One region of the Microbacterium sp. NPDC056736 genome, then DNA from elsewhere that is predicted to be linked to it. Evidence: predicted binding sites of a transcription regulator. Region 1 holds the regulator's gene; the other holds the start of a gene.
The links. The regulator LexA, encoded in region 1, represses DNA repair genes until DNA is damaged. The targets are predictions, from matches to a motif close to TCGAACANNTGTTCGA.
Positions count from the first base shown of each region.

Region 1 (8,640 bases):
CCCGAACCACGGGGTACCGGGCAGGAGCGACAGCCGAGCCCGGCACCCGCCCGCGATGACACCCCTTCCGCTGCGGCGGTGAGCGTGGTGCCGCGGCCGCCCGGGCTTTCCGTTCGGCCCAGCCCTGTCCCCGACCTGAGAAGCAGACCCATGCCGATCGATCTGAGCACACCTGGCGTGCCGATCTCGTTCGAGGTGTATCCGCCGCGCTCCGACGCGGGCTTCGCCGCACTGCACGAGACGATCCGCCACCTCGCCGCCGTCGACCCCCGGTTCATCTCGGTGACGTACGGCGCCGGCGGCTCCACCGGCGGCCGCTCCCTCGAGCTGCTGACCCACATCCTCCGCGAGACGCACGTCGAGCCGCTCGCGCACCTGACCTGCGTCGGCAACGGCTACGCCGGCGCGACCTCGCTCATCCGCGAGTTCCTCGATGCCGGCATCACGAGCTTCCTCGCCCTCCGGGGCGACCCGCCCGCCGGATCGTCCGAGGACGACGCGTTCCTCGGCGACCTGGAATCCGCCGCACAGCTCGTGCAGCTGATCGACTGCGTGCAGGCCGAGCGGGCCCCGTACACCGAGGCGCCCGTCCCCGGCGTGCCGGGCGCCGTCCGCGTCGCGGAGAGACCGCGGGTCGACATCGCGGTCGCCGCCTTCCCGAACGGGCACCCGCGGGCCCGCCACGCATCGAGCGACATCGACGCGCTCCTCGCCAAGCAGGCGGCCGGTGCCACCCTGGCCATCACGCAGCTCTTCTTCCACGCCGAGGACTATCTCGGGTTCGTGCAGCGCGCGCGCGACGCCGGCGTCACGATCCCGATCCTGCCGGGGATCATGCCCATCACCTCGCCCGCGCGGCTGCGGCGCGTGCTCGAGCTCACGGGGGAGCAGCTGCCCGCCGAGCTGGCCGTCGCGCTCGACGTCGAGCCGACCGCCGAGGGGCAGCGTGCGGTGGGCGTCGCCCACGCCGCGCAGCTGGCCCGTGAGGTCGTCGAGGGCGGGGCCCCCGGCATCCACCTCTACGCGTTCAACAACCACGACACGGTCCTCGAGGTCCTGGGCGAGGCCGGGGCGCTCCCGTCGGCGTCACGGCTGCCCGATCCCGTCCACTGACACGCGGGCGCCGCGCTCCGTCGGAGAGCCCGACGGTGTCTTCGGCGACCCCGGAAACCCCCTGCCGCACACCCAGAAGGAAAGAGAGACGCACATGTCCGACCCTCGCCCGCAGTTTCCGAGAGGCACCATCCTCGGCTACCCGCGCATCGGCCGCCGCCGCGAGCTGAAGCGCGCCGTGGAGGCGCACTGGTCCGGAGCCACGGACGTCCAGACGCTCGAGCGCGCCGCGGCCGAGCTGCGCCGCGCGACGCGCGAGCGTCTGGCCGCCCTCGGCCTCGGCCGCGACGACTCGTCGATCCCGGAGTCGTTCTCGTTCTACGACCAGGTGCACGACGCCGCCGTCGCGGTCGGCGCGCTGCCCGAGCGCTTCGGCGCGCGGCGCGGTGACGACGGCCGGATCGGCCTCGACGCCTATTTCGCGGCCGCCCGCGGCGCGGGCGACGATGCGCCGCTCGAGATGACGAAGTGGTTCGACACCAACTACCACTACCTCGTCCCCGAGATCGGCCCCGAGACCGCGTTCGCGATGTCGTGCGACCGCTTCGCCCGCCAGGTGGCGGAGGCCAGGGCCGACGGCTTCACCGTCCGGCCGGTGCTGGTCGGTCCCGTCACGCTGCTCGCCCTTTCGAAGGCGACGGATGCCGCGCCCGCCGGCTTCGACCCGCTCAGCCGCCTGGACGACCTGCTGCCGGTATACGTCGAGCTGCTCGAGGGACTGCGGGCAGCGGGCGCGGAGTGGGTCCAGCTGGACGAGCCCGCCCTCGTGAGCGAGAGCCTTCCGGCGACCACGGCGCAGCTGGCGGATGCCGCCGCCAGGGCGTACGAGGTGCTCGGCGCCGCCACAGGCCGCCCGTCGCTCCTCGTCGCCGCCCCGTACGCGCAGTTGTCCGATGCGGCGTGGGCGGCGCTGGGCGCGGCGCCGATCGAGGCGATCGCGGTCGACCTCACGCGCGGTGGCGTCCCGGCCGCGGTGGGCGGCCTCGCCGGCAAGACGCTCGTGGGCGGCGTGGTCGACGGCCGCAACGTGTGGCGCGGCGACCTGGAGGCGGCGTGGGGCCGTCTGTCGGACCTCGCGGCGCTCGGCGCCGGTTCTGTCGCCGCCGCCACGTCGACCTCTCTGCAGCACGTGCCGCACGACGTCGACGACGAGTCCGCGCTCGATCCGCGTCTGGCGTCGTGGCTCGCGTTCGCCGACCAGAAGGTGGGGCAGGTCGTGACGCTCGCGACCGGTCTGGCGGAGGGACGCGCGGCGATCGAGGACGCGCTGATGGAGGCATCCGTCGCCCTCGCCGCCCGGCGATCATCGCCCGGCGTGCGCGACGGTGCCGTGCGGGCGCGCACGGCCGGCCTGGTCGATGCCGACTTCGACCGCGGCGCGTACGGCACGCGCGTCGAGGCCCAGGACGCGCAGCTGGCCCTGCCGCTGCTGCCCACGACGACGATCGGCTCGTTCCCGCAGACGGACGAGATCCGGCGTGCGCGTGCGCGGCACGGCCGCGGCGAGCTGGGCGCCGCGGAGTACGAGCGGTTCCTCCGCGACGAGATCGCGCGCGTCGTGACCCTGCAGGAGGATCTCGGGCTGGACGTCCTCGTCCACGGCGAAGCCGAGCGCAACGACATGGTGCAGTACTTCGCCGAGCACCTCGACGGATTCGCCGTCACCGAGAACGGCTGGGTGCAGTCCTACGGCTCGCGCGCGACCCGGCCGTCGATCCTGTGGGGTGACGTGTCGCGTCCGGCGCCGATCACGGTGGCGTGGTCGACGTTCGCCCAGTCGCTCACCGACAAGCCGATGAAGGGCATGCTGACCGGGCCGGTGACGATCCTCGCCTGGTCGTTCGTCCGCGACGACCAGCCGCTCTCCGAGACCGCGAACCAGGTCGCCCTCGCGCTGCGCGACGAGATCGCGGACCTCGAGGACGCGGGCATCCGGGTGATCCAGGTCGACGAGCCGGCGCTGCGAGAGCTGCTCCCGCTGGCGGTGGCCGACCAGCCGGCGTACCTCGCGTGGTCGGTGGCGTCCTTCCGCCTCGCCACAGCCGGCGCGGCACCCGCGACGCAGGTGCACACGCACCTGTGCTACTCGGAGTTCGACGTCGTGATCGATGCGATCGCGGCACTGGACGCCGACGTCACCTCCATCGAGGCCGCCCGCAGCCGCGGCGAGGTGATCGGCGACATCGCGTCGTCGGGCTTCGCGGCCGGCATCGGGCCGGGCGTGTACGACATCCACTCGCCGCGCGTGCCGTCCGTCGACGAGATCTCGGAGCTCCTCGACCGCGCGGTCGCCGAGCTCCCGCTGCGCCGCGTGTGGGTGAACCCGGACTGCGGCCTCAAGACGCGGGGGTACGGCGAGACGGTGACGTCGCTGCGGAACCTCGTCGAGGCGACGCGGGCGGCGCGGACGCGCGTTCCGGCCTAGCGGCGCTTCTTGGTCCCGGATGCCGCGGCCCCGCCGGTCGCGGCATCCGGCGTCTCCACCACCACGGTGTCGGCATCCGCGTCGATCACGAGGGTGTCCGCCTCGGAGTCGAGGACGAGGGTGTCGCCGTCGGTGACGCCCGCCGGCCCCGCGCCGTCGGCGGGGGGCACCGCGACCACGTCGGCCGCGGCCGCCGCCTCGGCGTCCTCCGGCCGGCGCTGCAGCAGTTCGGTGACCCACCACACCAGGAGCCAGACGATCAGGACCAGGAAGACCTCTCCGACCGACAACGGCCGCAGGAGCATCAGCCACAGCACCGCGAGGACGCCGAGGACCACCCGGACGAGCACGCGCTGTGCGAAGAGCCACGAGCCGACGCGGCCGGTGTCCACGCCCCGCCGGAGCGCGGCGATCCGGATCCCGGCGTTCATCGACGCCACCCCGTGGCGTGCCGCCTGTGCGCCGCGCCAGCGCCCCGACATCCAGGCGATCACCGCGATCACCAGGCCGAGGAGCGTCAGCACCACCGCGGTGTCGCGCATGGCGCCGGTGATCTGCTCGTACATCGAGGCGAGCGCGCCGGCCGGCACGCCGAGGTTCGGTCCGCTCAGCGCGAGCACGGCGCCGCCGGCGCCCAGGGCGATCGCGAGCGCGGCCGCGCCGACCGCGATGCCGACGCCTGTTCCCAGGACCGCCGTGGAGCGCCGCCGGGCGATGGCGATCCCCGCGACGAAGAGGACGAGGGCCAGCAGCGGCGTCCACCACCCCGCGGCCACCGCGAGGTTGTAGACCGTGCCGACGACCGTGAGGGCGTCGCTCTGGGCCACCACGATCGTCCTGTCGATCTCGGGGATCTGCTCGGCGATCCCGATGCCGCGGTCGACGAGGCGGTCCTTGACCTCCGCGATGATCGGGCCCAGCTGGATGCCGATCTCCCCCTCGCCGGTGATCACCACGGCGCCGCCGGCCGTACCTCCCGCCGCGACGGCCTGCAGCGAGCGGTGACTGGCTCGCAGAGCCGTCTCCCACACGTCGGCGAAGGCCTCCGACTGCACGAGGCGCGTGACGGTCGTGTCGACGAGGTTCTGCACCCCCTGCGCGGCGGGGGAGCGCAGCAGATCGAGGGCGGCGAGGGCGCGCGGCGGCAGATCGAGCTGCTGGATGCCGTCGAAGAGATCGTTCACGACCGCCTCGAGGTTCAGCGACTCGTCGATCGCCGCGGTGACCTCCTGCACGATGAGCGCCTGAACCTGCGGGTCGTCGGCCAGCGGTGCGAACGTCTCGACGAAGCGCGTCTCGTCGACCAGCTCGACGCGTGCCCACGCGGCGACGATCGACACCGGCACCAGGATCGTGGCGATGACGATGCACAGCGCCGAGAAGAAGGCGCGCCAGCGGCTGCCGGGCGGCTCGGTCGACGTCCTGGCGCCCTGCGCGGAATCACCGCGGAGTCGGGCGTTCTCCGCCTCGAGCGCCTCGAGGCGCGCGCGGAGGTCGGCGGCGTCGGCGATGCCGGTCGTGTCGGTCATCCCCCCCTTATAGCGCGCCGCGCCGCTGCCCCGCCAGGACCTTCGTCACGCGTTTCGGGTGAAAGCCGCTCAGACCGCGCGCAGCACCGCCACGACCTTGCCGAGCACCGTCGCCTCGTCGCCCAGGATCGGCTCGAACGCGGAGTTGCGGGGGAGCAGCCATGTGTGGCCGTCGCGCTGCCGGAAGGTCTTGACCGTGGCCTCGCCGTCGAGCATCGCCGCGACGATCTCGCCGTTGTCGGCGGTGGCCTGCGCGCGCACGACGACCCAGTCCCCGTCGCAGATCGCGGCGTCGATCATCGACTCGCCCGAGACCTTGAGCATGAAGAGGTCCCCCTTGCCGACGAGCTGGCGGGGCAGCGGGAAGATCTCCTCCACCTGCTGCTCGGCGGTGATGGGCACGCCGGCGGCGATCCGCCCGACGAGGGGCACCAGGGCGGCGTCGCCCAGCGAGGGCGCGGCGTCGGCCGGGCTCTCGGTCGCCGACCCGGGGAGGTCGATGAGCACCTCCATCGCCCGCGTCTTGCCGGCGTCGCGGCGGAGGTAGCCGCTGAGCTCGAGCTGGTTGAGCTGGTGGGTCACGCTCGACAGCGACTTCAGGCCGACGGCGTCGCCGATCTCGCGCATGCTCGGCGGGTACCCGTGGCGCGCGATGGAGCGCTGGATCACCTCGAGGATCGCGAGCTGCTTGTCGCTGAGGCTCTTGCGCCGACGAGTCTGGGGCTTGTCGCGCCCGGCCGCGTCGCTCATCTTCCGGCTCCCGTCCTGCGCCCGCGAGCGCTGCTTCTTCGAATGTCGGAGGCCCGTGGTGGGGTTCTCGTATCGAAACCGTATCCGCATACCGGGGGTACGGGGAACAACCCGTCCGCGTGTCGCGTTCGATCATTCGGCACTCGGGCCGAGTCTTGACACCGTCGAGAGTCGAAGATAGCTTCGGAAGAGAGGTTCGCACTCCCCGCTCCCGGCCGAGCGGGGAATGCGAATCTCTCCCCATCACGAGGAGACACCATGACCGCGATCGCTTACACGACGTCCGTTCCCTCGCCGGCGCGCGCGACGCGTCTGCGACTCACGGTGCGGGGCCGCCGCGTCCTGGCCACGCTGGCGGCGATGCCCGCGGTGATCGCGCTCAGCGCCGCGGTCATCGGCGGCGGGGCGGCTCTCGCCACCCGCGACGCCGGTGCGCCGGCGGGGTCGTTCAGCACCGTCACCGTCTCGCACGGCGACTCGCTGTGGACGATCGCGGAGGACGTCGCGCCCGGGCACGACCCCCGCGACGTGGTCGACGCCATCGTCCGCCTGAACGCACTCGACGGCGTCACCGTCCAGGCCGGGCAGAGCCTGGCGATCCCGGCGGAGTACGGCTCGGCGGAGTAGGGCCCGGCCGAACCGCGCCGCCGACGTCATCCGAGGCGGGAGCGTGTCGCGCGGCTCTACCATGGGAGGGGTGAGTGCACGTCTCGAAGACCTCCCTTTACGCGCCGATCTCCGCGGGCAGACGCCCTACGGCGCTCCGCAGGCACCGCTTCCCGTCGCCCTGAACGTCAACGAGAACACGCATCCGGTTCCGCAGGGGGTCGCGGACGACATCCTCGACTCCATCGCCCTCGCCCTGCGCGATGTGAACCGGTATCCCGACCGCGAGTTCACCGCCCTGCGCGAGGGCTTCGCCGACTACCTCGGACACGGGCTCACCCGCGAGCAGATCTGGGCCGCGAACGGGTCCAACGAAGTGCTCCAGCACATCCTGCAGGCCTTCGCCGGACCCGGCCGTACGGCGTTCGGCTTCGGGCCCACCTACTCCATGTACCCGCTCCTGACGCGGGGGACCGGGGCAGATTGGATCGCCGGGACGCGGTCCTCCGACTACTCGATCGAGGCTGCGGACGCGGCCGCGCAGGTCGCCCACGTGTCGCCGGCTGTCGTCTTCCTGTGCTCGCCGAACAACCCCACGGGCACGCCCCTGGGCCTCGACGTCGTCGAGGCGGTCTACGACGCGACCGACGGCATCGTCATCGTGGACGAGGCGTACTTCGAGTTCGCGCCCCACGACGAGCGCTCGGCGCTGACGCTGCTGCCCGGTCGCGAGCGGCTCGTGGTGTCGCGCACGATGAGCAAGGCGTTCGCCTTCGCGGGTGCCCGCGTGGGGTATCTCGCGGCCGACCCGGCGCTGATCGACGCGCTCCGGCTGGTGCGGCTCCCGTACCACCTCAGCGCCTTGACGCAGGCGGCGGCCACGGCGGCCCTGCGTCACGCCCCGACGATGCTGCGCATGGTGGATGAGATCGTGGGGCAGCGCGACCGCATCTCGGCGACCGTCGAGGCCCTCGGCTACACGCCGCACGAGTCGTGGACGAACTTCGTGCTGTTCGGCGGGGTGCCCGATCCGGGCGCGACCTGGAGCGCGCTGTACGACGAGGGCGTGCTCATCCGCGATGTCGGCATCCCGAATCACCTCCGCGTCACCGCCGGGACCGAGGAGGAGACGACCGCGTTCCTGGACGCACTGGCCTCGGTAGGATCGACGTCATGAGCGCCGCATCCCGCACCGCCTCGCTGCGGCGGGCCACGAGCGAGTCCACGGTCGAGCTCGAGCTCGATCTCGACGGCACCGGCCGCAGCCGCATCGACACCACGGTGCCCTTCTTCGACCACATGCTGACCGCGTTCGCGAAGCACTCGCTCACCGATCTCACCGTCCGCGCCTCCGGCGACACCGACATCGACGCGCACCACACGGTGGAGGACATCTCGATCGTGCTCGGACAGGCGATCCGCGAGGCGCTCGGCGACAAGTCCGGCATCTCGCGCTACGGCGACGCGCTGGTCCCGCTCGACGAGGCGCTCGCGCAGGCGGTCGTCGACATCAGCGGCCGCCCCTACCTCGTGCACACCGGTGAGCCGGCCGGTTTCGAGCACCACCTCATCGGCGGCCACTTCACCGGCTCGCTCGTGCGCCACACGTTCGAGGCGATCTCGTACAACGCCGCCCTGACCGTGCACGTGCGCGTGCTGTCCGGGCGTGACCCGCACCACATCGCGGAGGCCGAGTACAAGGCGTTCGCGCGGGCGTTCCGGCAGGCCAAGGCGCTGGACCCCCTCATCGAGGGCGTCCCGAGCACGAAGGGCGCGCTGTGAGCGCAGCGGCGTCCGCCGACCGCGAGAGGCCGCTCGTCGCCGTCCTGGACTACGGGTCGGGCAACGTGCACTCGGCGGTCAAGGCGCTCGTCGCGGCCGGCGCCGACGCCCGGCTCACCTCCGACCGCGGCCTCGTGATGGACGCCGACGGGCTCTTCGTCCCGGGCGTCGGGGCCTTCCGCGCCGTCGTGGATGCGCTGCGCGCCAGCCGCGGCGACGAGCTCATCGAGCGCCGCCTCGCGGGCGGGCGTCCGGTCATCGGCGTCTGCGTCGGCATGCAGATCTTCTTCGAGCGCGGCGTGGAGCGCGGCATCGACACCGAGGGCATGGGGCAGTGGCCGGGCGTCGTGACCGAGCTCGACGCGCCGGTGCTTCCGCACATGGGCTGGAACACCGTGCAGCCCGGCGAGGGCTCCCGGCTGTTCCGAGGGATCG
Region 1 covers NZ_JBHTZE010000009.1:108,004-116,643, forward strand. Annotated here, with positions in the region: gene ACFRAL_RS16180 (methylenetetrahydrofolate reductase) at 151-1,113, shown strand; gene metE (5-methyltetrahydropteroyltriglutamate--homocysteine S-methyltransferase) at 1,208-3,538, shown strand; gene ACFRAL_RS16190 (hypothetical protein) at 3,535-5,067, opposite strand; gene lexA (transcriptional repressor LexA) at 5,137-5,817, opposite strand; gene ACFRAL_RS16200 (LysM peptidoglycan-binding domain-containing protein) at 6,076-6,444, shown strand; gene ACFRAL_RS16205 (histidinol-phosphate transaminase) at 6,506-7,600, shown strand; gene hisB (imidazoleglycerol-phosphate dehydratase HisB) at 7,597-8,205, shown strand; gene hisH (imidazole glycerol phosphate synthase subunit HisH) at 8,202-8,640, shown strand, end outside.

Region 2 (8,640 bases), on a different contig from region 1:
GGGAGCGAGCGCCATGCCGGCGACACCGGCGAGGGAGAGGAACCCGGCGATAGCCATCGTGAGACGCTCGCCGATGCGGGCGACGGCCCAGCCGGCGGGGAGATTGCCGCACAGTTGCCCGACGACGAGCGCCGAGGCGACAAGGGCGGCGGTGGCGACATCCGCGCCCAGCTGAGCGGCGATCACGGGGATGAGCGGGATGACGGCGCCCTCGCCGAGCGCGAACAGCACCGTGGGGCCGTAGATCATCGGGCCGAACCGCCACAGCACGTCGCGGGCAGTGGGGGCGCCTGCGTGATCGGTCATCGCTTCCACGTTAGTCTGGAGTGTCATGCTCGACTTCGATCCCTCCGCCGACATCCAGGCCCTGCGCTCCACGTTCGCCGACATCAAGGCCGTGGTCGACGTCGAGGCACTCACCGCCGACATCGCCCGCCTCAGCGAGGAGGCCGGCGCGCCCGACCTGTGGGACGACGTCGAGAAGGCCCAGAAGGTCACCAGCGCCCTCAGCCACCGCCAGGCCGAGCTCAAGCGCGTCACCGACGTGGAGCGGCGCCTCGACGACCTCGACGTGCTCGTGGAACTCGCCAACGAGATGGACGACGAGGACTCCGCCGAGGAGGCGCGTCACGAGATCGCCGAGCTCGAGGACATCGTCAGCCAGCTCGAGGTGCAGACGCTCCTGGACGGCGAGTACGACGAGCGCTCCGCGGTCGTCACGATCCGCTCCGGCGCGGGCGGCGACGACGCCACGGACTTCGCCGAGATGCTCATGCGCATGTACCTGCGCTGGGCGGAGCGCCACAAGTACCCCGTCAAGGTGATGGACACGTCGTACGCCGAGGGCGCGGGCATCAAGTCGGCGACGTTCGAGGTCGACGCGCCCTATGCCTATGGGACGCTGTCGGTCGAGGCCGGCACGCACCGCCTCGCGCGCATCAGCCCGTTCGGCTCGGCCGACAAGCGCCAGACCTCGTTCGCCGCGGTCGAGGTCATCCCGGTGATGGAGGAGGCCGTCGAGGTCGACATCCCCGAGGGCGAGATCCGCGTCGACGTCTTCCGCTCGTCCGGTCCCGGCGGCCAGTCGGTCAACACGACGGACTCCGCCGTCCGGCTCACGCACCTCCCCACGGGCATCGTGGTGTCGATGCAGAACGAGAAGTCGCAGATCCAGAACCGCGCTGCCGCCATGCGCGTGCTGCAGACCCGCCTGCTCCTGCTCAAGCGCGAGGAGGAGGCGGCGAAGAAGAAGGAGCTCGCCGGCACCATCACCGCGAGCTGGGGCGACCAGATGCGGTCGTACTTCCTCTACGGGCAGCAGCTCGTGAAGGACCTCCGCACCGGCTACGAGGTCGGCAACCCCGCGATCGTCTTCGACGGCGATCTCGACGGGTTCATCTCGGCGGGCATCCGCTGGCGCAAGCGCAAGGACGACGACGACTGACATCCGCCGGGCACGGGTGACCGCACCGGACGGGCCGACCCGCGCCCGTCGCGGCATCCGCGTCAGAACGGTGCGGCAGGCTCGGCGGCCGATGCGCGGAAGACGGGCACACGCCGCTCGGGCGTGACGAGGTAGCGTCGCCCGGCAGGGGAGGTCCACTGCAGCGCGCCCCCGCCTTCTGCGACCTGTTCGACCCGCCAGCCGCCGTGATGCTTGATCGTATGGTGGCCCTTGCAGAGGGGAGCCAGGTTGTCGAGCGAGGTCTCGCCGCCGTGCTCCCACGCCACGGTGTGATCGATCTCGCATCTGGAGGCCGGGATCCCGCATCCGGGAGCCATGCATCTGTCGGCTCGCCACCGGACCAGCCGCCTCAGCCCCGGCGGCGGACGGTATTGGTCGCGACCGACGGAGAGCACCGCGCCGGTCTCGGGGTGGGTGAGAACCCGCATCCAGCCGTCGGCGCCCCCGCACAGCTCTCGCGCGCGCGACAGCGTGATCGGCCCGACGCCCTCGACCACCGCCGGCGCGTCGGGGGAGTCCCCCGGGCCGGATGCCGCATCCAGCAGTGCGAGAGCCGGCACGGTGACGGTGACGGCGGCCCGGATGCCGCGCGCCTGGGGCACGAGCGCCGCGGTGTCGCCGTCGACGAGCAGGTCGCCGAGCACGTCGGCACGCCGCTGATCGAGCGTGCGCTCCTCATCGGCCGCCGCGCCCAGCACTCTGGCCATGGCCGTGATCCGGCCCTGGATCGCGCGTGCCTCCACTGCAGGGATGAAGGCGTGCAGCCACGCCATGCCATCGTCGGCGGGCTCGACCACCACGCGGCGCTGTCGAAGAGCGGCCTCGTGACGTTCCGCGAGCGTCGCCGAGCGCTCGCTCTCGATCATTCTGCTGAGCTGTCTGCGGAACGCGCCGACGGGGAGCTCCTCGGCCAACTGTGCCGCGCGCTCGGTGAGTCTGGCGCGCACATCGGGCTCGACGCCGTCGAGCGCGTCGACCAGGATCTCGGCATGCCGCTCGCTGATCCTGGCGCGGTGGAGGGCTTCGAGCACCGCCGGGTACCGGTGCACGAGTGCCTGGGCCATGCCCAGAAGGTGCGCCGCAGCGGCCTCGGTGACGCGCAGCGCCGCCGCGAGCTCCAGCCGCACCGACCTCTCGACGACGGCGGCGATCGCGTCGCCGTAGCGCTCGTCGGCGAGTGCGCGACGCCGCAGGGCGTCGACGCGGACGAAGCGCTCCGAGGCGAAGACCGCCATCATGTCGTCCACCTCGGTCACGAGGTCGAGCTCGTCGGGCACGGCCGCGGCGGCGCCGGCCCACGCGTCTTCATCGACCGGCACGTCGTCCACATGCTCGACGCCCGCGTGCGGGTCGGCGTCGGCCGCGCCGTCCGGTTCCGAGGTGGTCATGCTGTGATATTAGAACATACCTACGACATTCCGTCGGGCGGGCGAGCGGCGCGTGATCCGATGACAGAAGGGGGAGTCCGCGGACGGCGGATGCCTCAGCCTCGGGTGTCGCTGGACCGCACCGGGGGTCATCCGCATAGGCTCGTTAGGCCATGATCCGGTTCGAGAACGTCACGAAGCGCTTTCGCGGCACTGCGAAGCCTGCCCTGAGCGATGTCGACTTCGAAGTGCAGCGCGGGGAATTCGTCTTCCTCGTCGGCGCCTCGGGATCGGGGAAGTCGTCGTGCCTGCGGCTGATCCTCCGCGAAGAGACGCCGAGCGAAGGGCGGGTCGTCGTGCTCGGCCGCGACCTGCGCACGCTGTCGAACCGCAAGGTGCCGTACTTCCGCCGCCATGTCGGCGCCGTGTTCCAGGACTTCCGGCTACTGCCCACCAAGACGGTCTTCCAGAACGTCGCCTTCACCCTGCAGGTGATCGGCTCCTCACGCGGCTTCATCCAGCAGGCCGTGCCCGAGGTGCTCGCCCTCGTCGGACTCGCCGGCAAGGAGAAGCGGTTCCCTCACGAGCTCTCGGGTGGTGAGCAGCAGCGCGTCGCGATCGCCCGCGCCCTGGTCAACCGTCCGCAGATCCTGCTCGCGGACGAGCCCACCGGCAACCTCGACCCCGCGACCTCCATCGACATCATGCAGCTGCTCGCCCGCATCAACGCCGGCGGCACGACGGTGGTCATGGCCACCCACGAGGCCGGCTTCGTCGACCAGATGCAGCGTCGCGTGATCGAGCTCCGCCACGGCGAGATCGTGCGCGACGAGCGGCACGGCGGCTACGGCGACCGCTCGAATCTGCCCAGCCTCACGCCGGAGCCCGAGCGCGGCGCGGCCGCCGTGGCCGCCCTCACCGCGGTGCTCGAGGTCCAGCGCGAGGCCTCGCTCGCCGCCGCGGCGGGCCTCGACCCGACTCTCGTGCGCGGTGACGACGAGCAGGCGGGAGAGACGGATGCCGTGTCTCCCGGTGTCGCCAGCGCGGCCGTCGCGGCCGCCACGGCCGCGACCGCGGCGGCGCTCGCGGCGGACGAGCTGCGGAAGGCCCAGGCGCTCGAGCATGCGGTCGAGGAGCCCGTGGGCGAGGACGCCGCGGCCGGGGAGGCATCCGCTCCTCCCGCCGCGGCCGTGCCGTCGCAGACGCAGACGATGCCCGTCATCGACCAGATCGAGGTGGCGGAGCTGGGGCTCGCCGACCGGCTCGGACTCGGCGAAACCGATCCCGACGACGAAGTGGGGCCCACCTCATGAGGTTCGGACTCATCATGTCGGAGGCGTTCACCGGCCTCCGGCGGAACGTCTCGATGGTCATCTCGGTGATCCTCGTCACGTTCGTGTCGCTGACGTTCGTCGGCGCCGCCATCCTCATGCAGATGCAGATCGTGACGATGCGCGACTTCTGGGTGGACCGCGCGCAGGTCGCGATCTACATGTGCACCGAGATCTCCACGAACGAGGCGACGTGCGCGGACGGGGAGGCGACGCCCGAGCAGATCGAGGAGGTCCGCGGCAAGCTCGAGGGCAGCGCGCTGTCGCCCCTCATCCGCGACATGGTGTTCCTCGACCATCAGCAGGCCTACGAGGAGCTGCTCGACCTGGTGGGGGAGGAGGACGCCAGCGTCGTCACCCCCGAGCAGGTGAACGAGACCTTCCGCATCACGCTCGTCGATCCGGCGCAGTCGGCCGTCATCATCGAGGCGTTCACGGGCACTGCGGGGGTCGAGCAGGTGCAGGACCAGCTGCAGTACCTCGAGCCGCTCTTCTCCGCACTGACGGTGGCGACCTACATCGCTGTCGGCATCGCGGCTCTGATGCTCATCGCGGCCGTCCTCCTCATCGCCACGACGATCCGGCTCTCGGCGTATGCGCGAAGACGGGAGCTCGGCATCATGCGCCTGGTCGGGGCGTCCAACCGGTTCATCCAGACGCCGTTCATCCTCGAGGGCGTGTTCGCAGCGCTGCTGGGATCCGTCCTGGCCAGTGCGGCCGTCATCGCGGGGGTGCACTTCGGCGTGGACAACTATCTGCGCAACCGGGTCGACTTCGTCACGACTTGGGTCGATCTGGCGGATGCCTGGCTCGTGGTGCCCGTTCTCATCCTGGTCGGCATCGGGCTCGCGGCCCTGTCGGCGGGATTCGCGATCCGGCGGTGGCTCCGCGCGTGATCGCGCGGCTCGCTCCGGGGTAGACTGAAAGGCTGCCGTGCGGCCGTCGGTCCTCAGGGACCCCCCGCGGGGCACACTTCGACACGCTCAGCAACCGGCGCATACGCCCAGCAACCGATAAGGAGTCGCCATGCCCAAAGAACGCGGGGAGAAGGTCGTGGCGACCAATCGCCGTGCCCGCCACGAGTACGCCATCGAGAAGACCTACGAGGCGGGCCTCGTGCTGACCGGCACCGAGGTGAAGTCACTGCGCGAAGGCCGCGCGAACCTCACCGACGGCTACGCCTACATCGACGGCGGCGAGGCGTTCCTCGACGCGGTGCACATCCCGGGGTACTCGCAGGGCCACTGGACGAACCACTCCGCCAAGCGCACGCGAAAGCTGCTGCTCCACAAGGACGAGATCATCAAGCTGTCGCACGCCGTCTCCGCGGGCGGCTACACGCTGGTGCCCCTCAAGCTGTACTTCTCGGACGGCCGCGCCAAGGTCGAGATCGCGGTGGCGAAGGGCAAGCGCGAGTTCGAGAAGCGCCAGACGATCCGCGAGCGCGAGGACAAGCGAGAGGCCGAGCGCGCGATGCGCACCCGGAACCGCCTGGGGGACTAGTCCCGGGCCTCACCGTGCGGCGAACCGCGCCTCCACAGCGGCCGAGATGACGATGTCCTCGGGCTGCAGCTGCACGGCGGGGCCGCCGCCCGCGGCATCCGCGGCGAACGACGCCTTCGCGACCATCATGCGCGGCGCCGGCGTCATCTCGGGGCGTTCCTGGCGGTCGAGCAGGCCGACGTCGGCGAGTTCGAGCGCGGCGACGTCGGACAGCCCGAGAGCGCCGGCGTAGGCCGCGGCTCGCGCCACGGCGACCCCGACCGCCTCCGTCGCCACGGAGCGCTCCACGGAGGTCCGGGTCTCAGGGGTCAGCTTCCACTCGATCCAGCCGAGCTGCACTCCCTCGCGCTCGGCGACCTCGCCGGCCCACCAGGAGAGGACGGCGAAGTCGGTGAACGTCACCGAGAAGTCGACGGTGGCGTAGTGCACCGGAGCGAGCCGGCGGCCCTCGTTGTTCCACGGACGCTCGGACCACACCGAGACGCGCTGGCTCGTCCACTCGGCGACGGTGCCGGCGGCCTTGCGCGCCGCCAGGTCGTCGCGTACCGGCTCGGTGAGCGCCGACATCCGCTCCACGACGGCCCCCCTCTCGGGTCCCTCGGCGCGGATGGTCAGGTGCGCGATCGCGCGTTCGGGGGCGATGCGGGTCTCGTGCTCCCCGCGGACGGTGATGACGACGTCGCTCATGACGCCGACTCTACGCACCGCCGCGCCATCGGCCGAGAAATCTTCATTCACCTGCATCCAAACCGGCGTGCCGGCGGGAATCACCTGTCAATGGGCGGCGAACCGGTCGCCCCGACGAAGGAGGACCACCGTGCGAAACAAGATTCTCGCGGGCATCGCCGCCGGGGCCGTCGCAGCCCTCGGTCTGATGGTCGCACCCGCCACCGCCGCCACCGCCGACGGGGCCCAGCTCTCGGTGCTTCACGGCATCCCCGACACGCCCGTGGACGTGTACGTCAACGGGGAGCTCACGATCGACGACTTCCAGCCGGGCGACCTCGCGGGCCCGCTGGACCTGCCCGCCGGATCGTACGAGGTCGCGCTGACGGCGACGGACGCCACCGACGACAGCTCGCCGGTGCTCGGACCAGTCACCCTGACGCTCGAAGGCGGCAAGAACTACACCGCCGTGGCCCACTTGAACGAGGGCGGCGACCCGACCGTGACGCCGTTCACCAACGACACCGCCGCCACCGCGGCGGGTGAAGGTCGCCTGACCGTTCGCCACGTCGCCGCGGCGCCCGCTGTGGATGTGCTCGCGGGCGGCTCTCCGGTGATCGAGGATCTGACGAACCCGAATGAGGCCACGCTGAACCTGCCGGCCGGCACCATCTCGGCATCCGTCGCCGCCGCCGGCACCACCGATCCCGTCCTCGGGCCGACCGACGTCGCGGTCGAGGAGGGCGCCCTCACGATCGTGTACGCGTGGGGAAGCCTCGAGGACGACAACCTGGCCGTCGCTGTCCAGACGATCTCGGGTCTGCACTCGGCTCCTGACGGGGTCCCCTCGGGCAGCGGCGGCCAGCTCGCCGAGCGCGACGCGATGATGCAGTCCCTGTTCGTCTTCGCCGGGCTGGCGATCGCGGCCGCGGCTGCGGCATCCGTCGTCGCCGTCCGCGCCCGCGCGAACCGCTGAGGACAGCCGACGTGGCGAGGGCGACCGCGGGAGCGCTGACGGCTCTGGCGGTCGTCCTCGCGCTGGCGGGGTGCGGCTCGGCCGATGCCGAGTCCGCCCCGCCACCGGCGGCATCGACGGTGACGGCGACTCCCACGCCGATCCCCACTCCCGCCGTCGACGTGCCGATCGCGGCGGCCACCCAGGCGCCCGTGCGGGATCCCCAGCCGCCGGCGCGGGTGGTCGTCGCCTCCGCCGACGTCGATGTGCCGGTCGTCCCGGTCGGCGTCGAGACCGGGGGCTTCATGGAGCTCCCCGTCGATCCGGCCATCGCCGGGTGGTACCGGTTCGGGTCGGACCCCGCCAGCGCCGACGGCAACGTCGTGATCTCGGCGCATGTGGATGCTCCTTCGTACCCGATCGGGCCGTTCAGCCGCCTGCGAGACCTGGCAGCCGGGGAGGTCGTGGAGGTGACGGATGCCGCGGGCTCCGTGCACCGCTATTCCGTCGAGTCGGTCACCTACTACCCGAAGGCCGACCTTCCGGTGGACGATCTGTTCGCCCGCTCCGGCACGAGAGCGCTCGTGCTCATCACGTGCGGGGGCGCGTTCGACCCCACGAGCGGGCGGTACGCCGATAACGTGGTCGCCATCGCGACCCCGATCCCCTGAGCCGGCGACGTCGCCGACCGCGATGAGGATGAGAGGACACAGCGTGGAAGAGGCGCACGAGCGGGAGCTGAGCGATCGCTTCCGCAACGGCGACGAGCGAGCGCTCGAAGAGATCTACCGGCGGTGGTCGCCGGTCGTGTTCACGATGGCGCTGCGCTTCGTCGGCGACCGCGGCGACGCCGAGGACGTCACGCAGAAGGCGTTCGTCTCGGCGTGGACGTCGCGCCGGTCGTACGACCCCGCCAAGGCGAAGCTGTCGACGTGGCTGATCGCGATCACGCGGCGCCGCATCGCCGACACGCTGGAGGCGCGCGCCCGCGTGCGGGCGCTGCAGCAGGAGCTGCAGCGCTTCACCACGCCCGAGGACGTCGTCGGCGCCGAGATCGACCTCGGCGACCGTCTGCTCCTCGCGGACGAGATCGACCGGCTGGAGCCGGATGCGCGCCGCGTGGTGCGGCTCGCCTTCTACGACGACCTCACACACGAGCAGATATCCGAGAGGCTGGGCATGCCGCTCGGTACCGTGAAGAGCCATATCCGGCGAAGTCTCACCCGCCTGCGCAGTCGATTGGAGGTCGGCCATGTCGCATCTTGATCCCGACCGTCTCTCGCTGATCGCACTCGGCGAGACCGCCACGGCGGAGGAGCGCGCGCACCTCGATGTGTGCGACGAGTGCGCGCT
Region 2 covers NZ_JBHTZE010000005.1:216,362-225,001, reverse strand. Annotated here, with positions in the region: gene ACFRAL_RS12235 (MFS transporter) at 1-306, opposite strand, end outside; gene prfB (peptide chain release factor 2) at 332-1,444, shown strand; gene ACFRAL_RS12225 (DUF222 domain-containing protein) at 1,507-2,853, opposite strand; gene ftsE (cell division ATP-binding protein FtsE) at 3,006-4,145, shown strand; gene ftsX (permease-like cell division protein FtsX) at 4,142-5,059, shown strand; gene smpB (SsrA-binding protein SmpB) at 5,190-5,666, shown strand; gene ACFRAL_RS12205 (SIMPL domain-containing protein) at 5,676-6,353, opposite strand; gene ACFRAL_RS12200 (DUF4397 domain-containing protein) at 6,484-7,308, shown strand; gene ACFRAL_RS12195 (class F sortase) at 7,320-7,958, shown strand; gene ACFRAL_RS12190 (sigma-70 family RNA polymerase sigma factor) at 8,002-8,553, shown strand; gene ACFRAL_RS12185 (anti-sigma factor) at 8,540-8,640, shown strand, end outside.
Region 2: the regulator LexA is predicted to act here: its motif matches at 2,864-2,879, upstream of ACFRAL_RS12225 (DUF222 domain-containing protein).